DNA from 3 places in the Pseudomonas sp. HLT2-19-2 genome. Region 3 is predicted to be linked to each of the others. Evidence: predicted binding sites of a transcription regulator. Region 3 holds the regulator's gene; each other region holds the start of a gene.
The links. Region 3 encodes FliA, which starts transcription of late flagellar genes. Its sites were predicted from a motif close to CTAAAGTTTNNNNNNNNNNNGCCGNTAA; they were not measured.
Positions count from the first base shown of each region.

Region 1 (6,801 bases), 2.6 Mb from region 3:
CGCCGACCTGCGTGTGTCTGCGCACTTTCTGATCGAACGTGACGGCACAGTCACTCAGTTTGTCTCTTGTCTTGAGCGTGCCTGGCATGCTGGCGTCTCGAGTTTCGAAGGGCGGGAAACTTGTAACGATTTTTCTGTGGGCATCGAACTTGAAGGCACGGATGATCTGCCGTTCACCGACGCTCAGTATCAAACATTGACGACCCTGACCCGGCAGCTGCAATGCGCCTTCACGGCCATCACCGCACAGCGCATCTGCGGGCATAGCGACATTGCACCCGGGCGTAAAACCGATCCGGGGCCCGCGTTCGACTGGGCACGCTATCGCGCGGCCCTGGCAAAAGAGGAACAACAATGAGTTTTCTGGTGTTGCTGTTGGCGGTCTGGATCGAGAAGTTCTCGGCCCTGCGTCATCGGGTTCAGCGTGATGGCGGTTGGGTCCGCGAGCTGAACAAGCTTGAGGTCAGTCCGCGTCTGGCGAAAAGTCCTTGGCTGATTTTGCTGATACTGGTGTTGTTACCCGTAGCACTGCTGGGTTTGCTGCTGCTGGTGCTGGACCCGGTGGCTTACGGTCTCCTGGCGTTGCCGGTGCACCTGCTGGTGGTGATTTACAGTTTGGGCCGCGGCGATCTGCTGGCCGGTCTTGGGCCGTTTCGCGATGCCTGGCGCCGGGAAGACCTGCAAGCTGCCGCTCATGTAGCGGACCGCGACCTGGGTATCTGCGCCGATAGTGGTGAACAATTGCTGGAACGGGTCGAAGGACATCTGCTATGGGAGGCTTATCAGAGCTTTTTTGCGGTGATTTTCTGGTACTTCCTGTTGGGTCCGGTCGCTGCCCTGAGCTATCGACTGCTGGCCCTGGCCGAAGAACACGGGCAGAACCCGGCCGTGGTCGAGCGCGCCGCACAACTGCGTCATGCGTTCGACTGGGTGCCGGTGCGTCTGCTGGCGGCAAGTTTTGCGCTGGTCGGTAACTTTGTTGCCGTCGGCCGGGTGATGGTGCACGAGCTGCTGAACTGGAACATCAGCGCTGCCCAATTGATCGAGAAGGTCGGGCTGGTGGCCGGTGAAATTCCAGCGCCGGTGGTCGGACCTGACGGCATCAACAGCCTCGACCGGATCTGGGAACTGTTGCTTCGCGCGGCGGTGCTCTGGTACGCCGGTTTTGCGTTGTGGACCGTCCTCCCTTAATACGCCGCTACCTTGTAGCAGCCGGACGCAGGCTGCGCCAGCTGCTACAAGTCCGTGCGCCGTCGTTAACCTTAAGTTACAAAACCTCCCGCCGATTTAAGCTATACAGAGTTAGCGTCGAATAGTGGCTATCTGCTTTCGATCCGCGCCTGCCAATAAAAATAAGAACTCAAAGGGAGATCTCCAGTGAAGAGCTTGCTCTATCCCGCTGTCGCGCTAATGAACCGCCTGAGCTTTGGCATGAAGTTCAGCCTGATCAGCGTGCTGTTCCTTGTGCCGATGCTGGTGACCAACTTCTATCTGGTGCGCGATTCTTATCGAGAATTCCAGGGCACCCGCGTCGAACTGCAAAGCCTCGACCTGCTGGGTAGCAGCCTGACGTTACGGCGGGATCTGGAAACCCTGAACAACCTGGTACAGATCAACGTCACCCTCGGTCAGTCCGGCAAGGCCGGCAATGTCGAGTCGCAGATCAGTACCCTGGAGCAAAGTGTGCTGACCCGTTTGCAAGGGCTGACGGCGATGACCACTGACCCCGAGCAGATCATCGTTTTCGAGGGTAAACGCGATGAAATGATCGCCGCGTTCAAGTCCCAACAAGCAGAAAGCTCCCTGCAAAGTAAAAGTGGGATGATCGGCAAGTTGCTCGGCAATGCGCAGATTTTCAGTCAGATCATCGCCAGTCAGGCCGGCCTCAGCCGCGACACTCAGAGCGACATGCGCCAGCTGAGCGAACTCATTACCAATGTCACCCCGCCCGTTACCCAGCTTCTGGGTGAAGGCCGGGCGATGGGCTCTTTTTCGCTGGGGCAGGGCTTTCTCAACTCGGCATCGAGTACCCGTTTTGATGAGTTGCTGGTGCAGATCGAAAAACTGCAGGCCGAATATGCGCTGAAGTTGCAGGACGCGCTCGGTTCCAGCAAAGCGGCACGGGAAACCCTGGCTGCTCAGGCCGATAGCAGCAAGGTGTCGTTGAAAAAGGCCAGTGAACTGTTCGAAGAGCAGGTCGTGATGGCCGACACGCTCGATACGCCTTGGCAGGGCTTTTACGATCAGGTCACGGGCTTGATGGACCAGACCTACCAACTTAATGAAGCCACCCTGAGTTTTCTCGGTACCCAGTTACAACAGCGACTGGAGCAGAACCGCACCCACATGGTCTTGCAGGCCGTGGCGTTGTCGGTGGTGTTTGTGTTGATTTTTTACCTTTACGGCGGCTTCTACGCCTCGACCCGCACCACCCTCAAGCGTCTTGGCGCAGTGATGGACAAGGTGGCGGCGGGTGACATGACGCAGACCTTCAGCGCTAACAGCCGCGATGAACTGGGCGAGTTGGGTGAGGTGTTCAACGGCACCGTGAAGAAAATCCATGACCTGATCGAGCGAGTGGGGCAGACCGTCGGCGAGGTCGAGCGCCAAGCCGGGCAGGTGCAGAACGTCTCCGCCCAGAGCAACCAGGCCGTGGCGGGGCAGCGCACGCAGATCGAGCAGGTCGCGACGGCCATGAACCAGATGTCGGCCACCTCCCTTGAAGTGGCGCGCAGTGCCGCAGCGGCGGTCAGTAGCGCCCACAGCGTCAATGACGAGACCATCAGCGGTCGCGGGCTGGTGGAGTCCCAGCAGGGCAGCATCGCTGCGCTTGCCAGTGAGATTGATCAGTCGGTGCTGGTGATCAATCAACTGGCCAGCGATAGCCAGTCCATCAGCCGCGTGCTGGAAGTCATCAAAAGCATCGCCGAGCAAACCAACCTGCTGGCGCTCAACGCGGCCATTGAAGCCGCTCGGGCCGGTGAGCAGGGGCGTGGTTTTGCGGTGGTGGCGGATGAGGTCCGGACCCTGGCCAAACGTACCCAGCAATCGACCGAAGAAATCGAGCAAATGATCATCAAGCTGCACAGCGGTGTCGGCGCTGCGGTGAAGGCCATGGGTACCAGTCATCAGATGGCCAACGGTACCGTGGGGCAGTCGGAAAAGGTTCAGCAAGCGCTGGAGAACATCCTCGGCGCCGTCGGCATGATCGTCGATCAGAACCAGCAAATCGCCGCGGCGGTGGAGCAACAGACTGCTGTGGCTCACGACATTGACCAGAATATTGTCGAGATCAACCGCGCGGGTGAACGCACCGCCGAAGGGGCGCACCAGACCGAGGATGCCAGTCGTGCGTTGTCGGCTCAGGTGGTTGAGCTCAAACAGCTGATCAGCGCGTTTCGGGTGTGATCAACGCCAGTTGAACAGCTCACAGGCATTGGTAGTGCTGGCGGCGGCCAATTGCTCAGGGCTGATCGCCATGATCCCGGCCAGTGCCGAGCAGATCGCCGGCAAGTGAGCCGGGCTGTTGCGTTGGCCGGGAAACATGACGGGCGCCATGTCCGGTGAGTCGGTTTCCAGCACTACCGATTCAAGTGGCAACTCGGCAAGTACCCGGTGCATGCGCAAGGCTTGAGGCCAAGTCGCAGCACCGCCCAAACCAAGCTTGAAACCAAGCTTGATGTACTCACGAGCCTCTTCCTTGCTGCCGGCGAAGGCGTGGATGATCCCCGCGCGTTTCAACTTGAACCGTTTAAGCGTGGCAATCACCGCCGCATGGCTGCGTCGCACATGAACCAGCGCTGGCAGATTGAAATCCGCTGCCAGTTGCAGCTGCACATCGAACAACGCCTGCTGGCGCTCGCGATCGAGGGTTTCGATGAAGTAATCCAGACCGATCTCGCCCACGGCGCACAACTGCCGATGGCCGGACAGCCGAGTCAGCCAGTCGCCGAGTGCCGTCAGGTCTTCGGGACGATGATCATCCAGATACACCGGGTGCAAACCAAACGCCGCATGCAGGTCGGGATCGCTTTGCACCAGATCCCAGACCCGCTGCCAATTGCCCTGATAAACCCCCAGCACCACCATCCGCCGCACGCAGAGGGCGCGGCTCTCGGCCAGCAGCGCCGAGCGATCGGCGTCGAAGACCGGGAAATCCAGATGAGTGTGGCTGTCGATCAGCTCCACGGTTCAGTCCTGGCGAATACGCTGCTTGAAGGTCCGCGCGATGGCCTGCACGCCGGGTTGGTAATTCGATTGCTCGATGGCGGCCAGGGCCAGTTCCAGGGCTTTATCGGCGATGAGCTGATGCTGCTGGGCCATGGCATTGACCGGCAGCGGCAAGAAATCCAGCAACTGCGTGTCGCCGAAGGTGCCGAGGCGCAGTAGACGGGTTTTGAGCGGGAAATCGTGCAAGGCATCGAATACGCCCTGAAGCAGCACGTAGGACGTGGTCACCAGTGCATCCGGCAAATGACCCAGCCGCTGTAGCAATTCGTTCATCAACTGCTTGCCGCACTCACGGCTGAACGACTCGCCGTGCTCGATCAGCACCTCGCCTTTGAACCCCTCCAAAGCCTCTTTGAAACCTGCCGCCCGCTCCTGGCTGATGCTCAGTTCGGGGCGTGCGCCGATCAGTGCGATCTGCTTGGGCAGCGGGTCCAGTAGACTGCGGGTCAGTTGCAGGCTGGCCTCGCGGTCATCGCTGATCACCGAGCAGAAATGCTCAGGCTCCATGACCCGGTCGATCGCGATGATTGGAGTGCCCTTGGCCTGCAATTGGCGATAGCTGTCATCGCCAGCCGGCAGGCAACTGGCGACGATCAACGCATCGCAGCGTCGAGCCCGGAACAGTTGCAGCAACTGCCGTTCGCTGTCCGGCGCATCGTCGGAACTGGCGATCAGCAATTGATAGCCGCGTGCCCGGGCGCCTTGCTCCAGCAGTTTGGCGATTCGTGCGTAACTGGGGTTTTCCAGGTCCGGCAGAATGAAACCCAAGGTGCGAGTGTGCCGACTGCGCAGCCCGGCAGCCTGGGGATTGGGCGTAAAGCCATGTTGTTCGACGACCGCGCGCACGCGCTCGACGGTAGCACTGCTGATACGTTGTTGTTCTGCCTTGCCATTGATGACATAGCTGGCGGTGGTAACGGACACACCGGCCAACTGGGCGATATCACTGAGTTTCAACCCGGGATTTCCTTATTTTTTTCGAGTTTGCCCCGACATTTTCACCAATCCTACCCGATTCAGGCAGACGACCATTGTCGCAATGCATCCGACAATCGGACTTCAAGGATGAGACATTATCGAGTAACGTGCCAATCATTCTAGATTAAACGTTTCAGCAGGCTGAATCGTTCAAAACAATACCTGGCGTCCGAAGACGCCAAAAAGGAGAAAGTATGCTCGAGCTCACCATAGAGCAGATTTCCATGGGCCAGTCGGCTGTGGATAAGTCCGCAGCGTTGCACTTGCTGGCCCAGCATCTGGTCGCCGATGGCCTGGTGGACGAGGGTTATCTCGCCGGGTTGCAGGCGCGCGAAGTTCAGGGCTCGACCTTTCTCGGTCAAGGTATTGCCATCCCCCACGGTACGCCGGAAACCCGTGATCAGGTGTTTTCCACCGGCGTGAGGCTGATGCAGTTTCCCGAGGGTGTGGATTGGGGGGACGGTCAGATCGTCTACCTGGCAATTGGTATTGCGGCCAAATCCGACGAACACCTGCGCCTGTTGCAACTGCTGACCCGTGCCCTCGGTGAAACCGACTTGGGCCAGGCGCTGCGCCGCGCCAGTTCCGCCGAAGCCTTGTTGAAACTGTTGCAAGGCGCGCCGCAAGAACTGGCGCTGGATGCGCAGATGATCGGCCTCGGCGTATCCGCCGATGATTTTGAAGAATTGGTTTGGCGTGGCGCACGTTTGCTGCGTCAGGCCGACTGTGTGAGCAACGGTTTCTCTGCGGTGTTGCAACAAGTCGAAGCGCTGCCGCTTGGCGACGGCCTGTGGTGGTTGCACAGCGAGCAAACGGTCAAGCGTCCGGGCCTGGCGTTCGTCACGCCGGACAAACCCATACGCTACCTCGGCCAGCCGCTCAGTGGCCTGTTCTGCCTGGCCAGCCTCGGTGAAGCCCATCAGGCATTGCTCGAACGCCTTTGTGCGCTGCTGATCGAAGGTCGCGGCCACGAATTGGGCCGCGCCACCAGCAGCCGTAAAGTCCTCGAAGTTCTTGGCGGTGAACTGCCGGCCGATTGGCCCAGCGCTCGCATCGCGCTGGCCAACGCCCACGGGTTGCACGCGCGTCCGGCTAAGATTCTCGCGCAACTGGCGAAAAGTTTTGAAGGCGAAGTTCGCGTGCGCATTGTCGACGGCCAGGACAGCGCGGTGTCAGTGAAGAGCTTGAGCAAACTGCTCAGCCTCGGCGCCCGTCGCGGTCAGGTGCTGGAATTTGTCGCCGAACCGAACATCGCCGCCGACGCCTTGCCCGCCTTGTTGGCCGCCATCGAAGCAGGCCTCGGTGAAGAAATCGAACCGCTGCCAGCCGTGAGTCAACAGCGCGAAGTGATTGCCGATGTGGTCGAAGTGGTCCTCGCGCCAGCGTCCGGCAGTCTGGTTCAGGCCATTGCCGCCGCACCGGGCATCGCCATCGGCCCGGCGCACATTCAAGTGCTGCAAACTATCGATTACCCGCTGCGCGGTGAGTCTGCCGCCATCGAGCGCGAGCGCCTCAAACAGGCGTTGGCAGACGTGCGTCGCGACATCGAAGGCCTGATCGAACGCAGCACGTCCAAGGCCATTCGCGAGATTT
Region 1 covers NZ_CM142712.1:1,104,545-1,111,345, forward strand. Annotated here, with positions in the region: gene ampD (1,6-anhydro-N-acetylmuramyl-L-alanine amidase AmpD) at 1-358, shown strand, start outside; gene ampE (regulatory signaling modulator protein AmpE) at 355-1,191, shown strand; gene ACYZTU_RS05080 (methyl-accepting chemotaxis protein) at 1,378-3,408, shown strand; gene ACYZTU_RS05085 (TatD family hydrolase) at 3,409-4,188, opposite strand; gene cra (catabolite repressor/activator) at 4,192-5,187, opposite strand; gene ptsP (phosphoenolpyruvate--protein phosphotransferase) at 5,403-6,801, shown strand, end outside.
Region 1: the regulator FliA is predicted to act here: its motif matches at 1,262-1,289, upstream of ACYZTU_RS05080 (methyl-accepting chemotaxis protein).

Region 2 (6,801 bases), 2.9 Mb from region 3:
CGGGCCAACTGTTGCAAGACCATCATTTCCCGTCCCGACAGACGATCCACCATATCGGCCTCACTGGCGTTCCCCAAACTGGAACGTACGGTATGCAAGGCTTGATTTGGAAAGTAACTGTAGCCTGACAATACTGCCTTTATCGCGCTGAGTAATTCGGTGAGATCCTGTTGTTTGCAGACATACCCGGCGGCACCCGATTGCATGCAACGCATGGAAAAATGCCCAGGTGCCTGGGAAGTCAATATCAGTACTTTCATGGGCATTGCTGTCGACGTTAAACGCGCGATGACTTCCAGCCCATCAAGTTTCGGTATTCCAATATCCAGGATGACAATATCCGGCATATGCTCACGGGCAAGTTGCAACGCATCCACGCCGTTATCTGTCTCTGCAATAACTTCGTAGCCATGACGCTCCATTAGCATTCGTACCGCAAGACGAATGACGGGGTGATCATCCACGATCAGCACTTTATTCATGGGCAAGTCCAATTTTCGCTGTTCGAATTTTTAGAGCCCGCACAATAGCCTAGTCGTTTCACCCATGGCATGCCGCCCCCCTCGGCCACCTACACCGAGAGACATTCCCTACAGACATTAGGGATTCGTCTTACAAAATATACCCAAATACTGGGACTTGAAATTTTATCAACCTGAAAGAATTTATATTTTTCGCAGTTTTTGTGTTTCGATTTACAATCAGAAAACCAAACTACAGCCTCCATCGCAAGCGATCCAACGAACACCAACTATTGAGCTACGCTTAAAAGTAACTGATGTTTCCCCTCTAAAAACCCATACCACAAACACTGCACATCAAGCATTAAGAAAAAATCACACCATGCAACACTTCAAAAATTCATTCCAACGCAACCAAAACATCAAAAACAGATATACCCGCCCTCACTCATTGCCGTTATTATCCCCCATTGAAATCCAACTTTTAAAGGAACACCCACCCACAAAAAAACAATAACCGAGTTATTAAAATCCAAAACCAAAAATATTAACCATTCGAGAAAAGACAATACTTCCATGAGCAGAAAACATGAACATACTAAAGAAAAAAATCGTCAACCCTCTGACAGTTATTGCCATATTTGCCGCTATTTCTGAAACATCGGCCGCCGTCTCACTGCCCTTTCTCGACAATAAGGAGAAAGAGCTCTATGTCTGGTTCCTGATCAGTTTTCCCTTTTATTTGCTTTTTCTTTTCTTCGCCACACTCAACTTCAACTACCGGTCGCTGTACGCGCCCTCGGATTTTGGGAAAGGAAAGCATTTTTTAGAAGTGATGGACAACGCTGATCGCGGTCAGCGGCCCGATAACCTGAAGGACCCTCCCGCCCGGATCGGAATTCAGACAAGCCTCTCGGCGCTACAGCACGTGTGCCTGACCGAGCCGCTAAAAAACCTGCACATCGTCGATGCGCGGTGGTTGAACAAAAAAAAGGAGTTTGGCGCCTGGATTGAAAAAAATCTGCACCCACAGGGAAGCCCTGCGCAAGTGATTGTGTTTCTCACCTGTACCGATTCGGAGGCATTACTGAAGGAAAGCGCCCTCACGCATTCAAAACAGACAAAGAACCGCAACGGCCCAACGCTCTGCATTGCTTACAATTTGAATTCACGTGGCCTGACGATTCTTGATCACTCCTTTTACCTGGCACGCAGCAGGTAACGCTTGAAGAGCTTTCAGAGAGAAGAAACAGAAGGAAGGAATTACAGAAACAAAAAGAACGCTGTTAAAACGATGTCCAGCAGGAAATCCCCCCTATTCAGATGTGTGGCCTTGTCATCGACAAGGCCACACCTCTATTACCGCCACTACAGTCGTTCCACTACGGCTTCAAAAATCTCAGAAAAGCTTCCGGCCTTTGTTCGCCGCAATACGCATGCGCAAAGCGTTGAGCTTGATGAAGCCCGCCGCGTCGGCCTGGTTGTAGGCGCCGCCATCTTCTTCGAAGGTCGCGATGTTGGCATCGAACAACGATTCGTCGGACTTGCGACCGGTGACGATCACGTTGCCCTTGTACAGCTTCAGGCGCACAACGCCGTTCACGTGGGCCTGGGACGCATCGATCATCTGTTGCAGCATCAGACGCTCAGGGCTCCACCAGTAACCGGTGTAGATCAGGCTGGCGTATTTAGGCATCAGCTCGTCTTTGAGGTGAGCCACTTCGCGGTCCAGGGTGATCGACTCGATCGCACGGTGGGCGCGCAGCATGATGGTGCCGCCAGGGGTTTCGTAGCAGCCACGGGACTTCATGCCAACGTAGCGGTTCTCGACGATGTCGAGACGGCCAATACCATGTTCGCCACCGATACGGTTCAGGGTCGCCAGCACGGTGGCCGGGGTCATTTCGACGCCGTCCAGTGCGACGATGTCGCCGTTGCGGTAGGTCAGTTCCAGGTATTGGGCTTTGTCAGGAGCGTTCTCCGGGGAGACGGTCCATTTCCACATGTCTTCTTCGTGCTCGGTCCAGGTGTCTTCCAGCACGCCGCCTTCATAGGAGATGTGCAGCAAGTTGGCATCCATCGAGTACGGGGATTTCTTCTTGCCATGACGCTCGATCGGGATGTTGTGCTTTTCAGCATAATCCATCAGCTTTTCACGCGAGAGCAGGTCCCATTCGCGCCACGGAGCGATCACTTTCACGCCTGGTTTCAAGGCGTAGGCGCCCAGTTCGAAACGAACCTGGTCGTTGCCCTTGCCGGTGGCGCCGTGGGAAATGGCGTCTGCGCCGGTTTCGTTGGCGATTTCGATCAGGCGCTTGGCGATCAACGGACGAGCGATGGAAGTACCCAGCAGGTACTCGCCTTCGTAAACGGTGTTGGCGCGGAACATCGGAAAAACGAAATCGCGCACGAATTCTTCGCGCAAGTCGTCGATGTAGATCTCTTTCACGCCCATGGCTTGTGCCTTGGCGCGTGCAGGTTCGACCTCTTCGCCCTGACCCAGGTCAGCGGTGAAGGTCACGACTTCACAGTTATAAGTATCCTGCAGCCACTTGAGGATCACCGAAGTGTCCAGGCCGCCGGAATACGCCAGAACGACCTTGTTTACGTCCGCCATGCCATCACTCCACGGGGTTCTACGGAAAGCCGTCAAGTCTACCGGTCATACAGGATAATTTACAGAGGCGCGACAGCTTATGACGACGAAGCGACAGATTATGTCGAGTGAGCGACGATTACAGCGGGTTCAGGAAGTCGACGCGGCGCTCGCCGAGGCAGCGGCCTGAGGGGCGGGCTTTTCGGTGGGCGCAACCCGCGCCAGGTGCACATTGACCCGACGGTTCTTCGCCCGGTTGGCAGAACTGGTATTGGGCGCTAACGGATAACGCTCGCCGTGGAAGCGCAGGGTGACTTGCGATTCCTGAATACCGTTGGCCTTGAAGAAGTCCAGGACAGCCAGAGCCCGGCGGCGCGACAGGTCACGGTTGGTCAGGCGGTTGCCGCTGTTGTCGGAATGGCCATCGAGTTCGATGTGGTTGACCGTCGGATCGGCCTTCATGAAATCCAGCATCACCTGCAACTGAGCCTTGGCCCGAGCGTCAAGATCGATGCCTTCGCCGGGGAAGCCAACTTCGGACTGTTTGACCTGCTCGAAATTCTTCGGCAGCAGCTTTGCCACGCAACCCTGATAGTCGTTGAAGGCCTTGCTGAACTTGACCGGCAACAGGCGCACTTCCGACATCCGGCCATCGCCAGAGTAATGTCGAACAACCGTGCTGCGGCCATCCATCAGGCCACTGATCAAACGCCCGGCCTGAACTTGCGAACTGTTGAACAGCACATCGCCACTGCCGATTCGCACAGACCCGAGGTTAATGTCGCCACGCCCCGGCTGCCAGGGTGCAGCCGCCGCCAGCAAGGTGGCCGAACCGCCGCCGATCATTGTGTTGTAAGCCTTCAGACGAAACGTCGCTTGCTCGCCGGCGCGGCGTACGAACTCACCGGAACCAAAATCGGTGATCGGCTGAGTCAGGCGGCACTCGAACTGGTCTCCTTCGACCGTCCACTCGATGCTCTCCAGACGGGTCTGGAAAGTGAGCGCCATCGCTGGAAGGCTGGCAAATACGCTGAGCAAGGCTAAATAACGCTGGCGCACGGGAGGCTCCACTGGCTTCTACAACAAAAAGACCGACACACACATGTTTACGGCATACCTGTTGGATATCGGAAGCTTCCTGCAAAACTTGATAGCGAGTGCCTGGAAGAGTCTTTTCCGGTAGCATTCCCCTCAGTTTGACCCGCCTGGAATCCCCTCATGTCCGACCGCCTGACCCTGCTGCGTCCCGACGACTGGCATATTCATCTTCGCGATGGTGCCGTGTTGACCAATACCGTTGCAGATGTCGCGCGCACCTTTGGTCGCGCCATCATCATGCCCAACCTGGTACCTCCGGTGCGTAACACCGCTGAAGCCGACGGCTATCGCCAGCGGATTCTCGCTGCACGCCCGGCTGGCAGCCGCTTCGAACCGTTGATGGTGCTGTACCTGACCGACCGCACCCAGCCCGAAGAAATTCGCGAGGCCAAGGCCAGCGGCTTCATTCACGCCGCCAAGCTGTACCCGGCCGGCGCGACCACCAACTCGGACTCCGGTGTTACCAGCATCGACAAGATTTTCCCTGCACTTGAGGCCATGGCCGAAGTCGGGATGCCCTTGCTGGTTCACGGAGAAGTCACCCGTGGTGATGTCGACGTTTTCGATCGCGAAAAAATCTTCATCGATGAGCACCTGCGCCGTGTGGTCGAGCGTTTCCCGACGCTCAAAGTGGTGTTCGAACACATCACTACCGCTGACGCCGTGCAATTCGTCAACGCGGCGTCGGCCAATGTTGGCGCGACCATCACCGCGCATCACCTGCTGTACAACCGCAACCACATGCTGGTGGGCGGGATTCGGCCTCACTTCTATTGCCTGCCGATCCTCAAGCGCAACACCCATCAGGAAGCCCTGCTCGACGCCGCCACCAGCGGCAGCGACAAGTTTTTCCTCGGCACCGACTCGGCGCCCCATGCCCAGCACGCCAAAGAAGCAGCATGCGGCTGTGCCGGTTGCTACACCGCTTATGCAGCGATCGAGATGTATGCCGAAGCCTTTGAACAGCGCAACGCGCTGGACAAGCTCGAAGCCTTTGCCAGCCTGAACGGCCCGCGTTTCTACGGCCTGCCGGTGAACACCGATCGCATCACCCTGGTCCGCGATGAGTGGACCGCCCCAACCAGCCTGCCATTTGGCGAGCTGACCGTAATCCCGCTGCGCGCCGGTGAAAAACTGCGCTGGCGCCTGCTGGAGGAACACGCGTGAGTGAAGACCATTTCGACGACGAACAGGAAGGTCAAGGCGGCGGAGGTGGTTCGCGCCACCCGATGGCTGAACGCTTCCGTGGATACCTGCCAGTCGTTGTCGACGTTGAAACCGGTGGTTTCAACTCTGCCACTGACGCCTTGCTGGAAATTGCCGCCACCACCATCGGCATGGACGAAAAAGGGTTTGTGTACCCCGACCACACCTACTTCTTTCGCGTAGAGCCTTTTGAAGGCGCGAACATCGAAGCGGCCGCCCTGGAATTCACCGGGATCAAACTCGATCACCCGCTGCGCATGGCGGTGAGTGAAGAAGCAGCCCTGACCGACATCTTCCGCGGCATCCGCAAGGCGCTTAAAGCCAATGGTTGCAAACGGGCGATTCTGGTCGGGCACAACAGCAGCTTCGATCTGGGTTTCCTCAACGCCGCCGTCGCGCGCCTGGACATGAAACGTAACCCGTTCCATCCGTTCTCGAGCTTCGATACTGCAACCCTGGCCGGTCTGGCTTACGGTCAAACGGTACTGGCCAAGGCCTGCCAGGCAGCCGATATCGACTTTGACGGTCGTGAGGCCCACTCGGCTCGCTACGACACCGAGAAGACAGCCGAGCTGTTCTGCGGCATCGTCAATCGCTGGAAACAAATGGGCGGCTGGGAAGACTACAACGACTGATACGTCGCTGGATTTATCCCGCCCATAAAAAAACCGGCCTCAGCAGCCGGTTTTTTTATGCCTCAACGTGCCTTACAGCGCAGCAGCGTTCTCGGTCAGGTAAGCCGCGACACCTTCGGTCGAAGCGGTCATGCCTTTGTCGCCTTTTTTCCAGTTGGCAGGGCAAACTTCGCCGTGCTCTTCGTGGAATTGCAGAGCGTCGACCAGACGGATCAGCTCTTCAATGTTACGGCCCAGCGGCAGGTCGTTGATGATCTGCGAACGGACAACGCCTTTGTCGTCGATCAGGAATGCGCCACGGAAAGCCACGCCGTCAGCGGACTGAACGTCGTAGGCCTTCATGATTTCCTGCTTGATGTCGGCAGCCATGGTGTAACGGACTTGGCCGATACCGCCATTGTTTACCGGGGTGTTGCGCCAGGCGTTGTGGGTAAAGTGCGAGTCGATCGAAACGGCAACCACTTCAACGTTGCGTGCCTTGAAGTCAGACATGCGGTTGTCCAGAGCGATCAGCTCGGACGGGCAAACGAAGGTGAAGTCCAGTGGGTAGAAGAACACCAGGCCGTATTTGCCTTTGATGGCCGACGACAAGGTGAAGCTGTCTACGATTTCGCCATTACCGAGTACGGCCGGTACGGTGAAGTCAGGGGCTTGTTTGCCTACGAGTACGCTCATTGGATATCTCCTGGTGTAAAAACGTGAAGAACTGGTTTCGTATCAGCCTGCCACCTTCAGACGACAGCCCTGTGACACGAACCCGCTTCATAAGGACCGGCCATCATACACTGCGTTTTTGACCTGTCCT
Region 2 covers NZ_CM142712.1:1,548,133-1,554,933, reverse strand. Annotated here, with positions in the region: gene ACYZTU_RS07140 (response regulator transcription factor) at 1-482, opposite strand, end outside; gene ACYZTU_RS07135 (hypothetical protein) at 1,051-1,683, shown strand; gene ACYZTU_RS07130 (argininosuccinate synthase) at 1,861-3,078, opposite strand; gene ACYZTU_RS07125 (flagellar protein MotY) at 3,208-4,116, opposite strand; gene pyrC (dihydroorotase) at 4,276-5,322, shown strand; gene rnt (ribonuclease T) at 5,319-5,996, shown strand; gene ACYZTU_RS07110 (peroxiredoxin C) at 6,069-6,671, opposite strand.
Region 2: the regulator FliA is predicted to act here: its motif matches at 4,182-4,209, upstream of ACYZTU_RS07125 (flagellar protein MotY).

Region 3 (6,801 bases):
TGTGAAAACCGCGAAAAATTGCATTGAGCAAGTCCGCATCATCAGGTCGGCTTTCAAGCTCGACCAGCTGTTCGGACAGTTGCTCTAGAATCTCGCCGGCCTCAACCAGGAAATCCTGAAGGATCTCTTCATCGGCGCCGAAGCTCATTAAGGGGGTGCTCCCGAGGTCTAAAAACCTAAAAAACCTAAAATGCTAAAACTCTAAAATCCTAGGCTGGATAACAAATCGTCCACATCGTCCTGACCGGACACAACATCTTCTCTTTTATCGGCATGAATCTGCGGACCTTCACCCTGAGAGAGATGTTTTTGTGGATCTTTTTCAGCCAGCATCGCTTCACGGTCATGTTCGATGCCCGCAAAGCGGTCCACCTGACTGGCCATGAGCACGAGCTTGAGCAGGTTGCTTTCAACTTCGGTGACCAATTGGGTCACACGCTTAATCACCTGACCGGTGAGGTCCTGGTAATCCTGAGCGAGCAGAATGTCGTTGAGGTTGCTCGACACAACGCGATTGTCTTCGCTGCTGCGTGTCAGGAAACCGTCGACTCGCCGGGCCAGTTCGCGGAACTCTTCAGCCCCGACTTCGCGCCGCATGAACCGTCCCCAGTCGGTGCTCAAGGCCTGCGCTTCATTGCTCAGGCCGTTGACCAGCGGCGTGGCGTTTTCCACCAGGTCCATGGTGCGGTTGGCCGCGGCCTCGGTCAGCTTGACCACATAGCCCAGACGCTCGGTGGCGTCCGTGATTTGTGACACTTCCTCGGCTTGCGGCATGTTCGGGTCAATCTGGAAATTGACGATCGCGCTATGCAGCTCGCGAGTGAGCTTGCCCACTTCCTGGTACAGGCCGCGGTCACGGGTCTGGTTGAGCTCATGGATCAGTTGCACGGCGTCGCCGAACCTGCCTTTTTCAAGGCTTTCGACCAGTTCAACAGCGTGTTTTTTCAGGGTCGACTCGAAATCGCCCTGTGAAGATTCGTTATGCTCCATAGCTCCCCCGTGGCGCAGTTTCTCAACCGATGCGTTCGAAAATCTTTTCGATTTTTTCTTTCAACGCCTGGGCCGTAAAGGGTTTGACCACATAGCCGTTAACACCGGCCTGGGCTGCCTCGATGATCTGCTCGCGCTTGGCTTCAGCGGTCACCATCAGCACCGGCAGATGCTTGAGCTTTTCATCGGCACGCACATGGCGCAGCAGATCGATACCGGTCATGCCAGGCATGTTCCAGTCCGTTACCAGAAAGTCGATGCTCCCGCTGTTGAGAACAGGAATGGCAGTGATGCCATCATCGGCCTCGACCGTGTTGGTGAACCCAAGGTCACGCAACAGGTTTTTTATGATCCGCCGCATCGTTGAGAAGTCATCAACGATGAGGATTTTCATGTTCTTGTTCAATTCGACCTCCAAGCAGTCTTAAACGCGCCCAGCACCTGGACGCGCCATTTCAATCAATCCGGCAAAGCACTCAATGACTGTCTGGAGCACAACAGATCGGGACCCGTGCGGTTCAACACCCCACCAGCCGCGTTCGCAGTGCCCCCACACTGCCTTCAGCGCGCTCGCCACTCCCCCAAACGCCCCCGCAAACGGGCCGCGCACTGGCTGTGTAACTGGCTGACCCGCGATTCGCTGACCCCCAGGACTTCACCGATTTCCTTGAGATTCAACTCTTCGTCGTAGTACAGCGCCAACACCAGTCGCTCACGCTCCGGCAAATTGGCAATCGCGTCCGCCAGTGCCATCTGGAAGCGTTCATCTTCCAGATCGCGCGACGGCTCCAGATGAGCACTGGCGCCATCCTCGTGCAGCCCTTCGTGTTCGCCGTCCTGCAACAGATCGTCGAAACTGAATAACCGGCTGCCCAGGGTGTCGTTCAAAATCCCGTAATAATCGTCGAGACTCAATTGGAGTTCGGCCGCAACCTCGTGATCTTTAGCGTCACGACCGGTTTTAGCTTCAATCGAGCGAATGGCGTCGCTGACCATCCGGGTATTGCGGTGGACCGAACGTGGCGCCCAGTCCCCCTTGCGTACTTCATCGAGCATCGCGCCGCGGATTCGTATGCCCGCGTACGTCTCGAAACTCGCGCCTTTGCTGGCGTCGTATTTGGTCGACACTTCAAGCAGGCCAATCATCCCGGCCTGGATCAGGTCTTCGACCTGGACACTGGCCGGCAGACGCGCCAGCAAGTGGTAGGCAATGCGTTTAACCAGTGGCGCGTAACGCTCGATCAGCTCGTACTGCGCGTCACGTGCCGACTTCTTGTAGAGGTTGTAGCCGCTGGCTGTCATAACACCGGTCCTGCCGTTTGTTGCACGAGGCGCTCGACGAAAAACTCCAGGTGCCCACGCGGGTTGGCAGGCAACGGCCAGGTATCGACCTTCTGTGCAATGGCCTTGAACGCCAGGGAGCACTTGGAACGCGGGAAGGCTTCATAGACGGCGCGCTGTTTCTGCACAGCCTTACGCACGCTTTCGTCGTAAGGCACCGCGCCGACGTATTGTAAGGCGACGTCGAGGAAGCGATCTGTGACCTTGGTCAACTTGGCGAACAGGTTGCGACCTTCCTGCGGGCTCTGGGCCATGTTGGCCAGGACGCGGAAGCGGTTCATGCCGTAATCGCGGTTTAGCAGTTTGATCAGTGCGTAGGCATCAGTGATCGAGGTCGGTTCGTCGCAGACCACCAGCAAGACTTCTTGCGCTGCACGAACGAAACTGACTACCGAGTCACCAATGCCCGCAGCGGTGTCGATCACCAATACGTCGAGATTGTCGCCGATATCGCTGAACGCCTGGATCAGGCCGGCGTGTTGGGCCGGGCTCAGATGGACCATGCTTTGAGTGCCGGACGCGGCCGGGACGATGCGGATGCCGCCAGGGCCCTGCAACAGAACGTCGCGCAGCTCACAGCGGCCTTCGATCACGTCGGCCAACGTACGTTTGGGTGTCAGTCCCAGCAGGACGTCAACGTTCGCCAGCCCCAGATCGGCGTCCAGCAGCATGACGCGCCGGCCGAGTTCAGCTAGAGCCAGGGACAAGTTCACTGACACGTTAGTTTTCCCGACGCCACCTTTGCCGCCGGTCACCGCGATCACCTGTACGGGATGCATGCTGCCCATGAATTTTCTTTACCTTGTCTTACTTAGACGGAGGCCACATTACTGGCTGCGCGTTCACAAAATGAACAATGCATGGCAGACCATCGATGTAGGTACAAAAACAGTTCATTAATACCTCAGCCGACCTGCTTGGTCGGGCTGTGGTAAATATCAGCGAACATGTCAGCCATGGCTTCTTCGCTGGGTTCTTCTTGCATTTGCACGCTTACGGCGCGACTGACCAACTGATGACGACGCGGCAGATGCAAATCATCCGGAATCCGCGGGCCATCGGTCAGGTAGGCCACCGGCAATTCATGACTGATGGCCAGGCTCAACACCTCGCCCAGACTTGCCGTTTCATCCAGTTTAGTCAGGATGCAGCCAGCGAGGCCGCAGCGTTTGTAACTGTGATAAGCGGCCGTTAGAACCTGTTTCTGGCTGGTGGTTGCCAACACCAGATAATTTTTCGATTTGATCCCACGACCGGCCAGGCTTTCGAGCTGCATGCGCAGTGCCGGATCGCTGGCCTGGAGGCCCGCGGTATCGATCAGCACCACGCGTTTGCGCAGCAAGGGCTCCAGCGCCTGCACCAGCGACTGACCCGGGTCGACGTGAGTCACCGACACATTGAGGATCCGGCCGAGGGTCTTGAGCTGCTCCTGAGCACCAATACGGTAGCTGTCCATGCTCACCAACGCGATATTCTGCGCGCCGTACTTGAGCACGTAGCGGGCAGCGAGCTTGGCCAGCGTGGTGGTCTTGCCCATGCCGGCAGGGCCGACCATGGCAATCACACCGCCCTCTTCCAGCGGCTCGACTTCCGGTGTGGCGATCATCCGCGCCAGGTGCGCCAGCAACATGCGCCAGGCCTGACGAGGTTCTTCAATATCGGTAATCAGCGCCAGCAAATCGCGCGACAACGGGCCGGACAGGCCAATGCGTTGCAGGCGACGCCAAAGATTGGCCTGGGCCGGACGGCTGCCTTGCAGCTGATTCCAGGCCAGGGAGCCGAGTTGCACTTCCATCAGTTCGCGCAAGCTGTTGAGTTCGAAACGCATCGAGTCGAACGCCCGCGGGTCCACACCACCGGAGGCTGGCGCAGCGGCCGGTGCAGGCCGACGGGGTTCGGCGTAGGTCGGTTCGATCAGCGGCTCGGCGGCAGTCAGTGGCAGGCCGGCGAACAACTGGCGATTGGTGCTCTTGTCGCTCTCGCCTTCGCCTCGCAGGCTCAGTTCGGCCTGGGCGGTAACGATCCGCGACTGGGTCTTGCGCAGCTCGTCTTCGAGTTCCATGTTCGGAACGCGCGGGGCCAGCGCCGACAACTTGTAATCCAGGGCAGCCGTCAACTCGACACCACCGGCGATCCGGCGGTTGCCAATGATGGCGGCTTCAGCGCCCAGCTCATCACGAACCAGTTTCATGGCCTGACGCATATCGGCGGCGAAAAAACGCTTAACTTGCATAAACCACTACCTCAGCCGTTGGGCCCTACTGTCGCAACGATGGTCACTTGCTTGTTGTCAGGAATTTCCTGATACGCCAACACGTGCAAACCCGGGACTGCCAATCGGCCGAATCGCGACAGCATCGCGCGAACCGGACCGGCTACCAGCAGAATCACCGGCTGACCTTGCATTTCCTGACGCTGCGCCGCATCGATCAACGAGCGTTGCAGTTTCTCAGCCATGCTTGGCTCCAGCAGAACGCCCTCTTCCGAGCCTTGTCCTGCCTTCTGAAGACTATTGAGCAATATCTGTTCCAACCTTGGCTCAAGGGTGATCACTGGTAGCTCGGAGTCAGTGCCTACAATGCTTTGGACGATAGCGCGGGATACGCCGACGCGCACGGCGGCCACCAGCGCGGCAGTATCTTGACTCTTGGCGGCATTGTTGGCGATGGCCTCGGCAATGCTGCGAATGTCCCGTACTGGCACCTGTTCGGCCAGCAAAGCCTGCAAAACTTTGAGCAGCTGCGACAGAGACACCACGCCAGGCACCAGCTCTTCAGCCAGTTTTGGTGAGCTTTTGGCCAGCAATTGCATGAGTTGCTGCACTTCTTCGTGACCGATCAACTCGCTCGAGTGCTTGTACAAAATCTGGTTCAAGTGGGTTGCCACTACAGTACTGGCATCAACCACGGTGTAACCGAGGGATTGCGCCTGGGCACGCTGGCTGATTTCGATCCAGACCGCCTCCAGACCGAAAGCCGGATCTTTGGCGGTAATGCCGTTGAGCGTCCCGTAGACCTGCCCCGGGTTGATCGCCAGTTCGCGGTCCGGGTAAATCTCCGCTTCGGCCAGGATCACCCCCATCAGAGTCAGGCGATAGGCACTCGGCGCCAGGTCGAGGTTGTCACGGATATGCACAGTCGGCATCAGGAAGCCCAGATCCTGCGACAGCTTCTTGCGCACGCCTTTGATTCGCGCCAGCAACTGACCACCCTGGTTGCGGTCCACCAGCGGAATCAGCCGGTACCCGACTTCCAGGCCGATCATGTCGATCGGGGTCACGTCGTCCCAGCCAAGCTCCTTGGTTTCCTGGGCGCGAGCGGGCGATGGCAACAGTTCCTGCTGACGCTTGACCTCTTGCAAGGCCTGAACCTTGACCACGTTCTGCTTCTTCCAGAACAGGTACGCGCCGCCGGCCGCCACGGCCGCCATGCTGAGAAAGGAGAAGTGCGGCATGCCGGGCACCAGGCCCATGACTGCCATCATACCCGCCGCCACTGCCAACGCTTTCGGCGAGGCGAACATCTGGCGATTGATCTGTTTGCCCATGTCTTCCGAGCCGGACGCACGAGTCACCATGATCGCTGCGGCAGTCGACAACAGCAGTGATGGCAATTGCGCCACCAAACCGTCACCGATGGTCAACAAGGCGTACACCCGACCGGCATCGCCGAAGGTCATGCCGTGCTGGAAGATACCGACGGCCATGCCGCCGATCAGGTTAATGAACAGAATCAGCAGGCCGGCAATGGCGTCGCCGCGCACGAACTTGCTGGCACCGTCCATCGAACCGTAGAACTCGGCTTCCTGGGCCACTTCCATACGGCGCAATTTGGCCTGGTTCTGATCGATCAGGCCGGCGTTCAGGTCGGCGTCGATCGCCATCTGTTTGCCGGGCATCGCATCGAGGGTGAAGCGCGCGCTCACCTCGGAAATCCGCCCGGCACCCTTGGTCACTACGACGAAGTTGATGATCATCAAAATCGCGAAGACCACGATACCGACCACGTAGTTACCGCCGATCACCACCTCACCGAAGGCCTGGATCACCTTACCGGCGGAGGCGTGACCGTCCTGACCGTGGAGCATCACCACCCGGGTGGAGGCCACGTTCAACGCCAGCCGCAGTAGCGTCGCCACCAGTAGAATGGTCGGAAACACCGCGAAATCCAGCGGTCGCAAGGCATAAACGCACACCAGCAACACTACGATCGACAAGGCAATATTGAACGTGAAGAACACGTCCAGCAGGAACGGCGGGATCGGCAACATCATCATCGCCAGCATGACCAGCAGCAACAACGGCACACCCAGATTGCCCCGACTTAAGTCGGCAACGTTTGTGCGAGCACTGTTGAGTAACTGAGAGCGATCCACCGGTTTTCCCCGTTCCTTTAAAGCAAACTTTTGACGCCTGAAGCAGGCGCAAAGCGGCTACTGCAAGAAACCTTCCAACTTCTGCGGGGGGTTGAA
Region 3 covers NZ_CM142712.1:4,487,968-4,494,768, forward strand. Annotated here, with positions in the region: gene ACYZTU_RS20845 (chemotaxis protein CheA) at 1-148, opposite strand, end outside; gene ACYZTU_RS20850 (protein phosphatase CheZ) at 202-990, opposite strand; gene ACYZTU_RS20855 (chemotaxis response regulator CheY) at 1,013-1,384, opposite strand; gene fliA (RNA polymerase sigma factor FliA) at 1,552-2,292, opposite strand; gene fleN (flagellar synthesis regulator FleN) at 2,289-3,119, opposite strand; gene flhF (flagellar biosynthesis protein FlhF) at 3,236-4,564, opposite strand; gene flhA (flagellar biosynthesis protein FlhA) at 4,576-6,705, opposite strand.